3 regions of the Metabacillus sp. SLBN-84 genome follow, and region 3 is predicted to be linked to each of the others. Evidence: riboswitches for the same ligand, from Rfam matches in the RefSeq annotation. Region 3 holds a riboswitch; each other region holds the start of a gene.
The links. Region 3 has a riboswitch for S-adenosylmethionine ahead of mtnW (2,3-diketo-5-methylthiopentyl-1-phosphate enolase). Riboswitches for the same ligand answer to the same signal wherever they lie in the genome.

Region 1 (5,940 bases), on a different contig from region 3:
GTATCCGCTCTGCTGAAGAAGATAATTGAAGAAACGTTTCCAAAGGAGTATATCGCCGTCATTGAAGGCGGAATAGAAACGAATCAGCAGCTTCTGGCAGAGAAGTTCGATACGATTTTCTTCACCGGCAGCGTGCCGGTCGGCAAAATTGTGATGGAGGCCGCATCGAAGCATCTGACACCAGTTACTCTTGAGCTTGGCGGGAAAAGTCCATGTATTGTTCACAAGGACGCTGACCTTAAGCTCTCTGCTCGCAGAATTGCTTTCGGAAAGTTTACAAATGCAGGCCAAACCTGTATTGCACCTGACTATTTAATGGTTCACGAAGACATAAAAGAGGAATTTATGACACTGCTCAAGTCGGAAATTGAGCAAATGTTCGGCAAGGATCCTCTCCAGAATGAAAAGTACAGCCGTATGATCAGCGAAAAACATTTTGACCGTCTGACAGAGTTTTTTAAAGATGGGACCATTCTTCATGGAGGCGAGTCAGATAAATCCACGCTCACAATTGCTCCGACCATCCTTGGGGATGTGGCAGCAGATTCTCCTGTTATGCAGGAGGAGATCTTCGGACCGATTTTCCCTGTACTCCAGTACAGTGAGCTGGAAGAAGCCATCTCTTTTATCCAGGCACGCCCTAAACCGCTTGCGCTTTATTTATTCACATCAAGCAAGCAGACAGAAGAGCAGGTGGTCACCAGGGTTTCTTTTGGAGGAGGCTGCATCAATGATACGCTTATGCACATCGCAACTCCGCACCTGCCGTTTGGAGGAGTAGGAGAAAGCGGAATGGGCAATTATCACGGCAAATTCAGCTTCGATGCTTTTTCTCACTATAAAAGTGTTTTGAATCAAACAACCAGATTTGACTTGAGCTTCCGTTATCCGAATGCGAAAAACGGGTTGAAGATTGTGAAGCGGCTTTTAAAGTAATAGATCTTGATCTGAAGAATCCTAACAGAAAAAAGATGAAAGAAATAAAAAGCCAAGATGAAGAAAGTCCACGTTATCCTTCATTAAAGGATTAAGACCATCACCACTAATCTTACCTATATGTGAATGAAACAAAAAATGGTTTCCTAGTCTGGAAACCATTTTTGCATTTGACCATATGGTGTTACCCATTCGATTATCTTTTTTACGTAAAGAAGAAACAATTACTATTCACTGTCTCAGTTGATGTACAAAATTCTCAAGGATAGAGGTGATATTGATTGTTTTTTTCTAGAAATAACGGACTAGATAATAAATTGTATACCTAAAACAATGAAAGCCCTACCTCTCTTTCATCCTTACGGCTCCTTGTCCGTGCCAGTGTGAATCAGGATTGCAAAAATCAAGCGATTATTTTATCGAGTTATTTGATGAAACTTCAAACGTTCGTAAAAGAAATTCAAAAATAGAAATGGATTAGATTGCAGAAATAACAAAAGAGGTTAATGCTCTAATAGTGAGCTGAAGAAGTTGGCTGATTTTGAAAAGATTTACTCTTAATAAGCATCATATTCCCGTCAAATTCAGGGTATTCTCGGGAGTTGTAATACATTATCTATAATTAACCTTAACAGAAACTACTTATTTGATTATCAGTGATCCCTTTAATGACTCCCAGTTCACTAATCAAAAATTCATGTGCGTTATCCAACATTTTTTTTTCACTTGTATTAAGTGCCTTTTCTTTCTTCATACGCATTAAATCGCGTATAACTTCAGCACCTTCTTGTATGTTGCCAGTTTTAATTTTGTCCGTGTTCACTTTATACCTTTGTTTCCACGTCAGTAATTTATCTGATTCTCCATGCTGAAAAATGTGTATGATGTGCTTTAATGCAATTATGTCAGTAACTGGGCGTATACTTGAACTCAATATTTTATCTGTAGGAATCATGACCTGCATATTACCTATTAACATATTTATGACATAATACTGTTGGTTTTTTCCTGATATTTCCTTATCTTCTATAGCTTTAATTACACCGACTCCGTGCATTGGATAAACAATGTTATCGCCAATTTGAAACAAATAATCCACCTCCATATATGGTAACCTTCTTAAGCTTAACATGTATATTGTTTTTAATCAAATTTTTAATAATATCATAAATTAATTTTATGTGTCAACTACTTTTTCTTTGAAGATCAAAAAATGAAAAATTAGAAGGAAATCCTGCTAATTCCTATGCGATTTGATATGTTAAATTTGAGTAAGAATTACAAGTAAACCTATTTATATCAATAAAAAAGCATACCAATTTATATGCAAATTAGTATGCTGATTGATATTTTATTTACCGTGTTATTTAGCAGTTTGCACCTTTCAGCCGAACCCGTTACCAAAAAGGACGCTGTTCATTTTCTTACGCTGCTTTTCTTTTAAATCGCGGAAATTGAATCAAGATCGCCACAATACCGCACAGGGCAATCAGTACCGGATAAAACGAGTACGGCAGAATGCTTGTCGGCGAGATGGAAGCAAATTCAGCCGCTGAAAGCATCTGCGCACCGTAGGGGATCAGTCCCTGGATGCTGCATGAAAAGATATCGAGAAGACTGGCTGATTTTCGTTTATCGATTTCATACTTGTCCGCCATATCTTTGGCAAGTGGGCCAGTCGCAATGATTGAGATTGTGTTGTTTGCCGTTGCAAGGTTCGTTGAGCTGACAAGGCCTGCAATCGCAAATTCCGCTCCTTTTTTGGAGGAAATGCGCTTTGTCATGGTTTCGAGAATAAAGTGAATGCCGCCATTACGCTTGATAAGCTCTACCATACCGCCAATCAGGAGCGAAAGAATGACAAGCTCGGCCATTCCCATAATGCCGTCTGTTATTTTCTGCAGAAACGCTGTTAATGTGTAGCTGCCGTCTGCTATTCCAATCATACCGGAAAGGATAATTCCGCCTGCAAGAACAACAATCACATTCATTCCGAGCAGGGCTGCTGCAAGAACCCCGATGTATGGAAGCATTTTTACCCAGCTGTATGCGTCGGGCGAAACAGGCGCCTGACCTCCAAGTGTCATCACAAACAGAATGACGCACGTTACGATGGCTGCAGGCAGGACGATGAAGAAGTTTACTTTAAACTTGTCTCTCATTTCCGTTTGCTGTGTTCGAACAGCCGCAATGGTTGTATCCGAGATGAACGATAAGTTATCTCCAAACATGGCACCGCCAATAATGGCACCCATTGCAAGAGCCGCAGAGATGTCTGCCTCTGTACTTATTCCGACTCCAATCGGCGCAAGAGCTGCAATCGTTCCTGTAGAGGTACCCATCGCAAGCGAAATAAACGCACCAATGATAAACAGTCCTGCAATCAGCAGGCTTTGAGGGAGAAAGGTAAGTGCCAGGTTAACCGTTGATTCAACGGCTCCCATCCCTTTTGCCACCTCCGAAAAAGCACCCGCAAGAATAAAGATAAAGACCATGATCATTAAGTCGGGGTGTCCGGCTCCTTTTGAAAAGCTCTCCACTTTTGATGTGAAGCTTTCTTTCCGGTTCATGATAAGAGCTGCTGCTGCGGCAACAAGGATTGCCACAAGGATCGGCATTTTATAGAAGTCTCCTGTGATGATGCCCGATCCCACAAACAGTCCGATGAAAATAACGAGGGGCAAAAGTGCCCAGCCGTTAGCTTTTGTGTCCATAATAACCACCTTTCAATTCTTCATATTCATAGTGTTCCGCTCTCTGCTGATAAAAGCAGCCGCATAAAAAAAGATCTCCTCTTGATAACAAGAAGAGATCCTATATCCGGAATGGAAATAAGCTCTTCTCATTTTTCAAGCGCATGGCTTGCTGGAATTGGCACAGCACTCAAGAATGCGAGTCCGCTGCCGAGGCATCACAGGGCCAGTCCCTCTGCCTCTCTTAATAAGAAGATGATATGTGTGTTTTAAAAAATACCTTTACTACATTAAGGGGTTGCGGTGCAAAAGTCAAATGGCAGTTTTTACTCGAATTATATTCTAAATTATTTTAGTTTTTTGTTAATTCTCTAAATGAAATATAGGGTTCAATAGCAGAAGCAGAAATAGAAAAAGGGCCAATACAATTTCGTATCGGCCCTTTTTCTATTTATTTCATTAACCAGAATAATTCACCTTCAAATTCAATTAGTTTTTCTATAAACTCTTCAAAGGTCATTTTAAGGTTTTGTGGAGGATCGCTATTATCAATGTCCTCATAAAATAAATAATCTTTTTCTCCTCTTTTAACTTTTTCTTCGTCTATTAAAAAATATCCAACATCTGCGTATCTCATTACACAATAATATTTTTGAGGAATTAGATGAGAAATAGAGAGGGTTTCTTGTATTGTTTCCTTTAAACTGTGGACAAAAACGCCGCTCCCCCAATCATCAGTGGAAATTCTTACCCCATTATGTAAGGTTAAAAACGTCTTATAGTCATCCGGTAAAACAAAGTTAAATTCATTCAATTCTTGTAATGATGCGGGGTCAAAAAACAAACATTTCTTTTCTGCTACCGTACCATCACTCAAATGAATTCGAATTCTACCATCTCCATCTAGCTTCGCTTTCAAAGACTTCAATGTCTCTATGATCATTTTCCACCTCAAAAAGTTACTATTTATTCCCCAAAGGAGTAACAGTTTGTTGATGCATTCCTTCTGGCAGGGCGTATAAATTTATCATATCATTATTTCCTCCTCTTTCCAGTGGATTTATATGAGGCACAACCAATGGAGACCAATGGCAGTTTTTACTCGATTCATAATCAAAATTGTTTGAATTTTTCGTTGTGTATGGAATAATATGGACTATATAGTCGGTTTTAAAAAAAGAAGGGCGGGCTGCAAATGGCTCCAATTGTATCAGAGGAATATAAGGAGAAGAAGAAGCGGCATATTCTGGACAGTTCTCTGAAGGCGTTCGGTGAAAAAGGGTTCCAGCTGGCCACCATCGATGACATTGTAGCAGAATCCGGATTGAGCAAAGGAGCCATCTATAACTATTTCAAAAGCAAGGAAGAGATTTATCTGCAGCTGATGCAAAGAAAGACAGAAGAAAATATCGCAGGATTAAAAGAACGTTTCCGTATAAAGGAAACGGCTGAAGAAAAGCTCAGGCAGTTTTTCGAAAACTATCTGGAGATCAAGCTTTCACCGGACTGGCAGCGGATGATCGGCGTTCATCTTGAGTTCTGGATTCATTCAGGACGGGATGAAGAGCTGAAACGGGTGATGACGGCAAGGTATGAGGAAGTTTACCGGACGCTGCTGATGGAGATTTTGCAGGAAGGAACCGAGCGGAAGGAATTCCGGCCGGATGTAAATCCTGCGATTATCTCGTCCATGGTTTGGGGAACGATTGACGGCACCTGCCTACATTATTCTGTCATCGGAAATGACTATCCGTTCCGGGAACAGATAAAGACACTTGAAGAAATGGTTTTTATGTACGTAAGAAAAGGGGAGAGAGAATGATCACATGTAAGCGGCTGTCCGAATGTACACTCCAGGATGCACTGATTGCGTGGAACAAGGGGTTTGAAGGCTATGATTTTGATATGACTCTTACTCTTGAAGCTTTTCTGAACAGACTCGTATTTGAAAATCTTTCTCCTGCTCTGTCCATTGTGGCTTTTGACGGAACGGAACCCGTGGGGCTGATCTTAAACGGCATCAGGTCCATTGATGGGAAAAACGTCTCCTGGAACGGCGGCACCGGAGTTGCCCCTGCATACCGAAGCAAAGGCGTCGGGAAAAAGATGATGGAAGAAGTCCTTTCCATCTATGAAAAAGCAGGAGTCCACACAGCCACACTTGAAGCACTCTCGCATAATGAACGGGCGATCAGACTGTATGAGAAAATGGGATATCAGACAACAGATCAGCTTATTCACCTTGGTTATTCGGCTCCATTGACATGTGATCCGAACCGTGGACCGCATGATATTCACTGGAAAAAGCCGC
Region 2 (5,940 bases), 390 kb from region 3:
AAAGGCCAGCGCGGCTCCTGCAGCACTTACTTCAAAAATCATCTTGCACCTCCAAAATGGATTATGCACAAGACTGCCTGTACATTGCTACAGTATATGAACCTGTCTGATGGAGTAGAAGTTTAGAGTGAGAGCTTTTCGCCTATTTTCAGAACCGGCGCCTCTGCGCGTACCGTCTCCGGATATTTAATGCCCTGACCGGTGTTGAGGCAGACCACTTTCTCGTCTTCCTTGATCCATCCGCTCTCCTTCAATCTGCGGGCAGCTGCAAATGTTGCCGCACCTTCAGGGCATATAAAGCATCCTTCAAGCTGTGCAGTCAGGGCTTGTTCTGCTTTAATTTCCTCTTCTGATACAGCTATGGCACTCCCGTTTGTTTCATAAATTCCCTTAAGAACGAGGAAATCACCGATTGCCTTCGGAACGTTAATGCCGAACGCATCCGTCTGCGAATTTTCCCAAAACTCAGATTCAGCTTTTCCTTCTTCAAAAGCTTTGACAATCGGCGCGCATCCCTCTGCCTGAACTGCAACAAGGCGAGGCATTTTATCCTTGCTGATCCAGCCCAGATCCTGCAGCTCCCGCAGTGCTTTATAGATGCCAATGATCCCCACTCCTCCTCCTGTCGGATAAAGAATGACATCCGGCACCTCCCAGCCCAGCTGTTCGGCAATTTCATATCCCATCGTCTTTTTCCCTTCAATGCGGTACGGTTCTTTCAAGGTAGAGGCATCATAAAATCCCTGATCTTTCACAAGTTCCGCAACAACTTTTCCGGCATCGCTGATCAGTCCGTCAATTAGATGCAGATTCGCCCCTGAAATAGCAGTTTCTTTCCGGGTGATGAGCGGCGCATCAAGCGGCATGATGACATATGGCTCCATGCCCGCTCTGGCAGCATAAAGCGACCAGGCTGCACCTGCATTTCCGTTTGTCGGCATGGCAAAGGTCTTTACGCCAAGCTCCTTTGCTTTTGAAATTCCGACAGCCGCTCCTCTCGCCTTGAAGGAACCGGTCGGTATCAGCCCTTCATCCTTCATAAGCAGCTGAGTAAGACCGTACTCTGTACCAAGCCTGTCCATTTTCAAAAGAGGGGTCATTCCCTCGCCCATTGAAACCACATGTTTTGCGTCCTCAACCGGCAGCAGTTCATGATATCTCCACAAACTGTTTTCCCGTCTGCTGATTTCTTCTTTTGTTAACGTACTCTTCACTTGATCTAAATGATAGCGCACCAAAAGCGGAGATCCGCATGTGCAAAGCTGCTGCACATCCTTGACTGAATACTCGGTCCCGCACTTCGGGCATTCCAAGTGTGAAACATAGCTGTAACTCATTCTGCATTCCCTCCACCTACTAGTAAAGACCCTGAACATTGAGTCAAGGGTCTTCCGTTTTTTTCGGTCTGCTTTATGTAAAGAAAGCAAGCTTACACCGGCGGAACGCGGTCAGCACTTGCCTTTTTTCTTCTGAAAACAAACCGGTTCATGAATTTGTAATTCAGTAAATTGAACCAGATCAGTGCATCCAGAATGAAGCTGCCGGTCGTATCCATCTCATCATTCCGCATTTTCACGTCGATAAACCAGCCGGTAAAATAGCTGCCGGCAAGCCAGAAGGCGTAATACGTGATAAATTTGCTGAATGTACCATCAAAAGGAAGTGTTACAAATTCAATAAATGCAGCTAATCCTGTAAAGAAAACCAGGAATGAAGCTCCCAGCAGAAAGAAAATCCTGAACAAAAACCCTAAACAGCCCACACATTTTCCCACCTTTCCCTAAAACTATATCATTCTTTCAAGGATGGAAAAATGTGTTTTCTCTGTTTTTTCAGATGTTTTTCTTTCATTTGAGGCCATATACTCTTCTCTGAAAACCGTCTGCTGCAAGCTCCATGTTTTCTATTAAGCTCTTAATTTATTCTCCACTGCACTCGCCGGCAGTTTTGCAAGTGCCTGGTCAAAATCTTTGATCAGATCATCCGCATTTTCCAGTCCGACGCTGATGCGGAGAAGTCCGTCCGTTATTCCGCGGCGCTCCCTTTCTTCTTTTGGCATCGCTGCGTGGGACATTCTGGCCGGATAGGACAGTATGGACTCGACCGCTCCAAGGCTTACCGCAAATACCGGCAGCTCAACATTTTTAACGAGCGTGCGGACGGCATCCTCGTTTGCCAGTGTGAAAGACAGGACAGCCCCGGGACCGTCTGCCTGATACCGCTGGATCGAGTGTCCCGGATGAAAGGTTAGTCCCGGGTAGTAGACGTTCCGGACCGCTTTATGACGGGATAAATAGTCTGCGAGTTTTCGTGCAGACTCACTGGACTGCTGCAGCCTTACGTTCAATGTTTTCATGCCGCGGAGAACGAGCCAGCAGTCCTGGACGCCGAGCACGGCCCCGAATGCGTTCTGCAGTTTCTGTACTCTCGCAGCAAGCTCCTCCCCTTTAACAACGGCAAGGCCTGCAAGGACATCGCTGTGTCCGGCAAGGAATTTGGTGGCGCTGTGAAGGACGATGTCCACACCGAGTTCAATCGGCCGCTGCAGGGCTGGAGTCAAAAACGTATTATCTAAAAACGTCAGGCATCCGTTTGCCTTTGCAAGCTTTGTAATTCCGCGGATATCCGTAATTTTCAACAAAGGATTGGACGGTGTTTCAACGTAAATGACTTTCGTGTTGGGCCGGATATGCGAGGCCACTTCATGGAGATCCGTCATATCAACAAAGCTGTATTCAATGCCGAATCTGCTGAGAACGTCTGTGATAATCCGGTACGTTCCCCCGTACACATCCTCTGTAATCAGGACGTGGTCGCCTTTTGACAGGAGCAGAAAACAGGTGGAGATTGCTGCCATCCCGGATGCAAAAGCAAAGCCTCTCGTTCCGCCTTCAAGTTCGGTGATGGCCTGCTCGAGTGTTTCCCGGGTCGGATTGCCTGAACGCCCGTAGTCGAATTTACCGTAATCGTCAAAATCAAACTGATGAAACGTTGATGAATGATGGATGGGAACGCTGACCGCCCCTGTGTCTTTCTGCGCCTTATGACTGTTGTGAAGCAGTTTCGTCTCAAATGTCCACTTACCGCTGCTCAACTTTATCTGCCTCCTTCATAAGTTCAAATGCCTGAACCAGATCCCGCTCCAGATCACCTGCGTGTTCAATTCCGACTGAAAAGCGCAGGAGGCGGTTGCATACGCCGTTTGCTGCTCTGATCTCTTCAGGAATATCCATATGTGTCTGTGTGGCCGGATATGTGATAAAGCTCTCCACGCCTCCGAGGCTCTCTGCGAATGTTATTGTCTTCAGAGCTTTTAAAAACGGGTTGACCCACTCTTCCTTTTGCAGCCTGAACGAAAGCATTCCGCCTTTACCCGGATACAAAACATCTGTTACTTCGGATTGGCTCTCCAAAAATGCCGCAAGCTGTCCTGCATTTTTTTCATGCTGATTCATCCTTAAAGCAAGTGTCTTCATCCCGCGGATCAAAAGCCATGAATCAAACGGGGAGAGCACTCCGCCTATTGCATTATGATGCTGTGCGAGCTCTTCGCACAGCTCTTTGCCTTTTGCGACGACAAGGCCTGCAAGTACATCGTTATGTCCGCCCAAATATTTGGTTGCACTGTGAATGACAATATCGGCTCCGTCTAAAATCGGCTTCTGCAGAATCGGCGTGTAGAACGTATTATCAACTATCAGCAGCAAATTGTGTTCCCGTGCAATTTCGGCTATATCGCTGACCTCTGTTTCCTGCATCAAAGGATTTGTCGGAGTCTCCAGAAAAATCGCCTTTGTGCGGTCATTGATCAGCTGCTTTGTACAGTCCCCGTCTTTAAAATCCGCATAATGGAAAACAAGGCCGTATTTGCGCCATTCACGCTCAAACAAGCGGTATGTTCCGCCGTACAAATCGGAGGAGACGATCAGTTCATCCCCGCTTTTAAACAGGGCCATCAGCGTCTGAATGGCCGCCATTCCAGAACTGAACGCATACCCCTGATCGCCGTGCTCAAGATCTGCAATTGCTTTTTCTAAAATCGTTCTCGTCGGATTCCCCGTCCTGATGTAATCAAACCCTGTTGATTCCCCGATTCCATTATGTCTGTAGGCTGTTGAAAAGTAGACGGGGGGGTTTACCGTTCCCGTTATGTTTTCACTGCGATTCCCGATTTGCGCCAAAGTTGTTTCAATGCGTTCCGACATGTTTAAACACCATCCTGTTTGTCATTTCTTCTTTTTACACGCCCTGGACCGGGCTGTCTTGTATACATTGGAAAAATAAAAAGCGCCTTCCTCATATAAGAAGAAGACGCTTGGTTCTGCGAAACTGGCTTCCTCTTATCTCCCAAGCATACAAGCTTGCTGGAATTAGCACCTTGGTTCGAACAGGCATCCGCCTGATCTTTTCCGGTTGCTGAGGTTTCACAGGGCCAGAACCCTCCACCTCTCTGGATAAGAATAAATAGTATGAATTTTTTAAATGTTTTTATTACCTTACCTCACTTTTTTCATAAATGCAAGAGGTTTAGGCAAAAAACTCAGCCCTTCACTGAGCCTGCTGTCATTCCCGCAATGAAATATTTCTGAAGGAAGATGTAGGCGATAATCAGCGGAGCAGATGCGATCATCACACCTGTGAACAGCATCGGATAGTTTGTCATGTACTCCCCCTGGAATTCAAGGAGAGCAAGCGGCAAGGTCTTATATTCATCTTTCGTGATGAAAAGCAAGGGATAAAGCAGGTCGTTCCAGTGCATCACGAACAGAAAAATGGCTGTAGCCGACAGCGATGGAAGCGAGAGCGGCAAGGCAATTTTGCGGTACATCAGCCAGTTCCCGGCGCCGTCAATGGATCCTGCTTCAAATAACGATTTCGGCAGAGTTTTCATGAATCCGGTGAGGATAAAAACAGCAACGGGCAAGGTAGCCGCAATGTTGACGATCATCAGCCCCACAAGACTGTTCGTCAGCTTCAGCTGAAAAATCAGCTGATAGAGCGGAATCATGTTCACCTGCGCAGGAATCATCATGCCAAGTGTAAAGAAACCGAACACAGCAGCGCTGAATACACCGCCGATTCGCGTGATGGCATAGGCGATCAGGCTTGCAAAAAACAGCGTCAGAAAGACGGATACAAGCGTGACAATCGAGCTGTTTTGAAAATAAAGGCCCATCGACTGCTCTTGAAAAATAGATATGTAATTTGACACCGAAAACCGTTCAGGCAGTCCTAGCACATTTTCATACATTTCAGCAATCGTTTTAAACGTTGTTAAAAAGATGGCGAAAATCGGAATGATGATAATGGCTGCATAGATCAATATGAGTCCGTACTTTGTTCCTTTCAACGTTCGTCACCCTTTCCTCAGTAGTCGACCCTGTTTGCGCGCAATGCTTTAAACTGCACAAACGTAATCAGGGCAATAACGGCCATAAAAATAACTGATTCTGCTGATGCATAGCCGAATTTAAAGCTTCTGAATGCGGTTGTGTAGATCAGGGTTGCGATAATCTCCGTTGAATAGTTCGGACCACCCCGAGTCATGGCAAAGATCAGATCGAACGCCTTAAAGGACTGGATCGTTGTGTAGGCCACAACGATGGTTGCTGCGGGAGCTACAAGCGGCCATGTGACTTTTTTGAACGTCTGCCATCTGCTTGCCCCTTCTATTTTTGCCACCTCGTAAAGATCGGCAGGAATACTCTGAAGACCGGCAACAAAAATGATAATCATCTGTCCTGTATGAAACCATACTTGCACGACAGCAATTGAAAAGATGGCGATTTTCTCATCACCTAGCCAGTTCTGTGCCAGGAAATCAAGCTGCAGCCCTGTAAGAATGGTTTTAAGGAGCCCAAGGTTTGGATCGTAAATAAACGACCAGATAAAGGCGACTGAAACAGAGGATAGAATCGTAGGAAAAAAGAACAGCGCCCT
Region 3 (5,940 bases):
TGAGAACGGCACCAAAGCTGCCTTTGACATACCGTCCAAAGTCAGCAGCGAGAGCAGGAATATCCGCAGGGTTTTCGATGATTGGAATATGCCATTCCGCATCCTCTTCCCACAGCCCGAAAGCTTTAATAATCTCCTGCCCTTTGAAAGTGATTCCGCCTTCATCGCCATATATTTCAGAAATCACATTATTGTCTACGGTGTGGACATGGAGGCTGCAGCCGGCACTGGTCCGCTTATAGATTTCTACGTGCAGAAGGGTTTCCGCTGAAGGCCTTTGAGCTGTGTCTTCAAGGGGTGTTCCAGCACCGTCCACAAGCAGAAAATCTTCATCTGTTTCAAGTCTCTTGTCTTTTCCGCTTGATGTGACCAGAAATGAGAGCGGGTCGGAATGTACTTTTATCGCAAGATTTCCGCTTGTACCCGGGAACCAGTCCCGTTCCGCCAGTTCCCTTTTCACAGATGCAAGCTCACTCCATCGCTGTTTATATAAGCTCATACTGCCGCCTCCTGCCTTTTCTTAAGCCCTTCAATTACGTCATAAAAGCTTGAGAAAGCCTGATGGCGCAGCTTTAGTGCATCGCATTTCTCAAGAAGATAATCCCGGGCAAATACAAAATCTGCAAGCTTGGCCGCTTCAAGATCTGTCACCGAATCTCCGATCACAATGACCTCCTGATCAGAGGCAACAAGCTTTCTGATGATGCTCGGTTTACAGCATCCGCAGTCATTTGTGCACCTGTCATCACATGAGTTCGGCCAGAGGATTTGAACATATTCCCCGCTGAAATCTGATTCATTGCAGTAGACGCGGTCATATGGAATTAGTCCGTTTAACAGCGGATAGACAAAAAAATCAATTCCTCCGCTCACAATGTACAGCGGTATTTCATTGTCTTTTGCAAATTGAACAAAATTTCTGAATCCGTCCCGGATTTGTGCGGTAAACAGCAAATGCTGAATCATATCCGCCTTGAGATGTGACGGGATCAGCTCAAACATCCTGCCGACTCCTTCACGGACTGAGATGCGCCGGCTTAAAACGTCATCTTTCAGAGAGTTCCACTCAGGAGGTGCAAATTGTTTCATGAGCGCGATAATATTGTCATTGTTTGTAATCGTGCCGTCAAAATCGCAGATAATAACCGGTTTGCTCATCGGTTCACCTCCACCTGACCCCATAGATCCAGCGCAAGCTGAAGGTCTTGTTGGCTTTTAGCTTTTTCAGATAATGAGATGCCTTCAAGCACAGCATCGATTGCAGAGCGGAAAGCTCTTCCGCCCGCCTGCGCACCGTTTGGATGCCCGTGTACGCCTCCGCCGGCATTAATGACACTGTCGATGCCAAAATCCTGAATCAGAACAGGCACAAGACCCGGATGAATTCCTGCTGATGGAACCGGAAACGTTTCTTTTAACCCAGTGCTCTCTTTGCACGCTGCACCGATAGACAGTGCGGCATCCCTTTCAAGTGCCACACTGCCGTATGGCGACGGGAAGAGGGAAAAGTCTGCTCCGCACTGGCGAAGCAATTTTCCAAGCAGCAGAGAATGTGAAATACCATAAAGGGCGGAAGAAGACAAAGCACCGCTTACAGCAGGGTGCGCCATGATCGGAACATGAATCTCCCTGTCTTCTGCAAGCTCCTGCAAAACGTCAAGACCATAAGCGAAAACATTAAAAAGAAGGGCGTCCGCCCCAAGCTCTGAAGCGCGTCTTGCCTTCTCTTTGAGGCTGAATGTCTTTCCGGTTAAGTTAACAGCGTACATCGCTTTATGGCCGGTCTCCTCATACACCCTGCCGAGCACTTCTTTTCCTGCTGTGATTCTTTGTTCAAACGGCGTAAGCGGATTGTCAAACAGAATTTCGTCATCCTTTACAAGATCAACGCCGCCAAGCACCTGATTTCTTAGCTGTTCTTTTAAAAACGATAGATCACGTCCGATGACTCCTTTGAAAATGCTCATGAGAAGAGGCCGGTTATAGACTCCGAGTTTTTCCCTGATGCCGCTTATGCCGAATGCAGGTCCCTGAAAAGAAGAAAGAAGATCTTCTGTAAACTCCAAATCAAGCAGTTTCACTTCCCCGTCAAGGGAAAGCTTTCCGAAAACCGTCGTCAGGACCGCAGGCAGGTCATGAGAATAGTTCACGCCGGGATAGAATATTTTCACAATTCCTTTTTTCACTTTTTTTCCGAGAAACTCGGCAATGCGTTCTTCAGCATCTGTTTCTTCAACGGAAACAACTTGACCCTTGTGCTGTTTCAACTGCTGCTGTGTAAGCTCCGGAAGGTCCGTCCATGAGCCGACCGTAAGGCTGGTGGCGATTCCTTCTGCTTTTTTTGGGATGCTGTACTGATCATAGATGAGATAAGTTGCTGTAACGCCGCTCATGATTGTACCTGCCTTTCGCATTTAAATAAAAAAGGTCCCCTCCGCTGACGGAAGAGACCTTATCTGAAATGGGTAAGATCCTTATCTGCCAGCAATTGCTGCAAGATTTAGCACCGTGCTTAAACACTGTTTAAGTCGGTTGCCGGGCTTCATCGGGCCAGTCCCTCCACCTGCTCTTGATAAGAATTGTATATGTTCTGAATAACCTGAAATTAATTTGGATTATGACAGCTTTTTCCTCAGCTGTCAACCGGCAATGAAAAGAGATTTAAAGATTTTATTCTATCTGCGGCTTCTCTTAATCTCTCTTCAGAGGTTAAGAGTCCGGCACGGACATATCCCTCACCAAACGTCCCGAATCCAATGCCCGGCGCCACGCATACATGAGCGTGTTCCAGCAGATAGTCAGCGAATGATTCCGATGTGAATCCCTCGGGTACAGGCAGCCATGCAAAGAATGATCCAGGCGGAGCCTCCACTCTCCAGCCGATGCCGTTCAGAGCCTTTATAAACGCCGCACGTCTGCTTTCATAGCGTGCGACAAGATCACTGACACAGTCCTGCGGGGCAAGAAGAGCAACAGCCGCAGCTTCCTGTATTCCGCTGAACACACTGACAAACATGTGATCCTGCAAAAGATTAATCGACTCTATGACGCTTTTATTGCCGACTGCAAAACCGATTCTCCACCCTGCCATGTTATACGTCTTAGACAGCGTATAAATTTCGATTCCTGTCTCTTTTGCTCCATCTGACTCAAGAAAGCTGACCGGCTTTTTGCCGTCAAAACCGATGGCTCCATATGCAAAATCATGGACGACGCATAGATCATTTTCTTCTGCAAACGCAACCGTTTCATCGAAAAAGCTCCGGCTGGCCACTGCCCCTGTAGGGTTGTTTGGATAGTTTAAAAACATGAGCTTTGCATCCGCCTTCGTTTTTTCAGAGAGCTTGGAGTAGTCAGGCAAAAACTCATTTTCCTTCAAAAGAGGCATATATTCCATACGGGCCCTCGCAAGCTCCACTCCTGACCAATAATCCGGATAGCCCGGATCGGGAACTAGAACCGTCTCACCGGGATTAAGCAGACACTGCGGGATTTCCACAAGACCTGCCTTTCCCCCAAAAAGAATGGCCACTTCTGTGTCAGGATCCAGTGTGACGCTATATTCCCTTTGATAAAATTCTGCTATCGCCGTTTTTAAAAAGCGCTGTCCTCTAAACGGTGAATATTTGTGATAGTCCGGTTTTCCTGCCGCTTCCTGCAGAGCTTTTACAATATGAGGCGGCGTCGGCTGATCGGGATTCCCCTGGCCAAGATTAATGACATCATGCCCGGCCTCAATACTCGCATTTACTTTTGAAACGAGACTTGCAAAAAATTGTTTCGGAAGATTATTCAATAGCGTTGATTGCTCAAACTTTTTCATCTTTGCACCTTCTTGTGAAAATTCTTGAAATTCTAGTCAAAAATCATATATTGTTATAGTCAGCTTGTAAAGGAAAATATTTTTTAGCGGAGATGACGCATATGAAACTTAAAATCGCCTGCCTGCAGACAGACATTGCATTCGGAAAACCGGAAGAAAACATTGCAGCAGTGGAAAAAAAGATAAAATCCATCATGCTCAGCGACAATCCTGATGTTATTGTCCTGCCGGAGTTATGGACGACCGGATATGACCTGACACGTCTTGATGTGCTGGCAGATGAAGAAGGAAAACGCACCCTTTCCCTGATGAGCGGCCTTTCAAAAAACTGCTCGGTTAATATCATAGCAGGGTCTGTAGCAAAAAGAACAGAAGCAGGAGTAACAAACACCATGTACGTGTTTAACAGACAGGGTGAACTCCTGCACGAATACAGCAAACTGCACCTTTTCAAACTGATGGATGAACACTTGTATCTAAATGGCGGCACAGAAAAGGGACTTTTTAAGCTTGAAGGAATTCAAAGTGCCGGAGTCATTTGCTATGACATCCGTTTTCCTGAATGGATCCGCGCTCATACGGTTAATGGGGCTGAACTCCTGTTCGTTGTTGCGGAGTGGCCGCTTCCGAGACTTCATCACTGGAAAACCATGCTGATCAGCCGCGCAATTGAAAATCACTGCTACGTTGTTGCTTGCAACCGGGCGGGCAGCGATCCTGCAAACGTCTTTGCCGGCCATTCTATGATCATTGATCCATGGGGAGAAATTCTTGCTGAAGCAGGAACAGAGGAAGCCGTTCTTACAGCAGAAATCGACCTGGAAAAGGTAAAAGAAATCCGAAAACAAATTCCCGTTTTTGAAGACAGACTTCCCCATTTTTATTTGTAACTTTCTAAAAAAAGCATTGACATATTTCTTTAAAACCTGTTAACATTCAGAACAAGTGATCAATTGCGAATTGTTTGAAAACAAAACCTAATAGAATCTCTTATCAAGAGCAGGCGGAGGGATTTGGCCCTATGATGCCCAGCAACCGACCGTAAAACCATTGCGAAATGGGGCGCAGCTTTTTGCGCCGGAAGACATCTTCCACAAGGCACGGTGCTAATTCCAGCAGAAAGACATCTTTCTGGCAGATAAGAGGTGCGAAGCCTGCGCCTTCAAGCCTCTTTCCCTGTGAAAGAGGCTTTTTTACATGTGCATGGCCTCTTTCTCAGACGACATGTTCCTGCTGCTGGCAGTAAAAGTCCATATGAAACCGGAGGAAGAAACCCATGTCAAACTATCAATCATATCAACCATTAACAGAAAGCGCTGCCGTCACTCTTGCCCTCAGGCTTGGATTATTTGAAGAAAAAAGTGTGCTTTCCTGCACGGAAATAGGAGACGGCAACTTAAATCTCGTTTTCCGCATAACCGACCAATCAAATAAAGGTCTGATCGTTAAACAGGCTCTTCCATATGCAAAGGTTATTGGCGAGAGCTGGCCGCTTACGCTTGACCGCGCAAGAATTGAAAGCAGCGCCATGCTCAAGCAGGCTGAAACGGCAGGAGAATACGTGCCGAAGATTTATTACTCAGATGAAACACTTGCCATAACAGCCATGGAGGACCTATCCCATCTTCAGATTGCACGCGCTGGGTTGATCGAAGGCAAAGAATTCCCTCTTCTCGGGCGCCACATTGGTGAATTTCTTGGAAAAACCCTTTTCTACAGCTCGGATTTCGCTTTAAATCCGCAGACAAAAAAGCAGCTGGTCAAGCAGTTTTCAAACCCTGAGCTCTGCAAAATAACGGAAGATTTCGTTTTTACAGATCCCTTTTTTGATGTGGAATCAAACAGTTTTGAAGATGAACTGAGACCTGCAGCAGAAGCCATTTGGAACGACACGGAACTAAAGCTTGAAGTTGCCAAGCTGAAGCACAAATTTTTAACAGAAGCCGAGACCCTTGTTCACGGAGATCTTCATACGGGAAGTATTTTTGCAGATGATGAAACAACAAAAGTCATTGATCCCGAATTTGCTTACTATGGACCAATTGGTTTTGACTACGGGCATTTCACGGCAAATTTATTGATGAATGCCATTTCACGTGAGGAAGCAAAACAGCAGG

Region 1: linked by a shared signal. The riboswitch ahead of RKD52_RS20890 (Na+/H+ antiporter NhaC family protein) and the one ahead of mtnW (2,3-diketo-5-methylthiopentyl-1-phosphate enolase) in region 3 are both predicted to bind S-adenosylmethionine.
Region 2: linked by a shared signal. The riboswitch ahead of RKD52_RS16345 (methionine biosynthesis PLP-dependent protein) and the one ahead of mtnW (2,3-diketo-5-methylthiopentyl-1-phosphate enolase) in region 3 are both predicted to bind S-adenosylmethionine.

Annotation. Positions count from the first base shown of each region.
Region 1 covers NZ_JBRJIP010000004.1:34,309-40,248, forward strand. Annotated here, with positions in the region: gene RKD52_RS20880 (aldehyde dehydrogenase) at 1-936, shown strand, start outside; gene RKD52_RS20885 (CarD family transcriptional regulator) at 1,565-2,041, opposite strand; gene RKD52_RS20890 (Na+/H+ antiporter NhaC family protein) at 2,361-3,653, opposite strand; SAM riboswitch class I at 3,776-3,883, opposite strand; gene RKD52_RS20895 (SMI1/KNR4 family protein) at 4,081-4,572, opposite strand; gene RKD52_RS20900 (TetR/AcrR family transcriptional regulator) at 4,825-5,451, shown strand; gene RKD52_RS20905 (GNAT family N-acetyltransferase) at 5,448-5,940, shown strand, end outside.
Region 2 covers NZ_JBRJIP010000001.1:3,198,952-3,204,891, forward strand. Annotated here, with positions in the region: gene RKD52_RS16325 (DUF948 domain-containing protein) at 1-42, opposite strand, end outside; gene RKD52_RS16330 (threonine synthase) at 123-1,337, opposite strand; gene RKD52_RS16335 (hypothetical protein) at 1,430-1,762, opposite strand; gene metC (cystathionine beta-lyase) at 1,907-3,094, opposite strand; gene RKD52_RS16345 (methionine biosynthesis PLP-dependent protein) at 3,081-4,205, opposite strand; SAM riboswitch class I at 4,338-4,461, opposite strand; gene RKD52_RS16350 (carbohydrate ABC transporter permease) at 4,541-5,350, opposite strand; gene RKD52_RS16355 (carbohydrate ABC transporter permease) at 5,368-5,940, opposite strand, start outside.
Region 3 covers NZ_JBRJIP010000001.1:2,812,962-2,818,901, forward strand. Annotated here, with positions in the region: gene RKD52_RS14375 (methylthioribulose 1-phosphate dehydratase) at 1-499, opposite strand, end outside; gene RKD52_RS14380 (2-hydroxy-3-keto-5-methylthiopentenyl-1-phosphate phosphatase) at 496-1,158, opposite strand; gene mtnW (2,3-diketo-5-methylthiopentyl-1-phosphate enolase) at 1,155-2,393, opposite strand; SAM riboswitch class I at 2,472-2,579, opposite strand; gene RKD52_RS14390 (aminotransferase class I/II-fold pyridoxal phosphate-dependent enzyme) at 2,633-3,823, opposite strand; gene RKD52_RS14395 (carbon-nitrogen family hydrolase) at 3,925-4,713, shown strand; SAM riboswitch class I at 4,811-4,968, shown strand; gene mtnK (S-methyl-5-thioribose kinase) at 5,100-5,940, shown strand, end outside.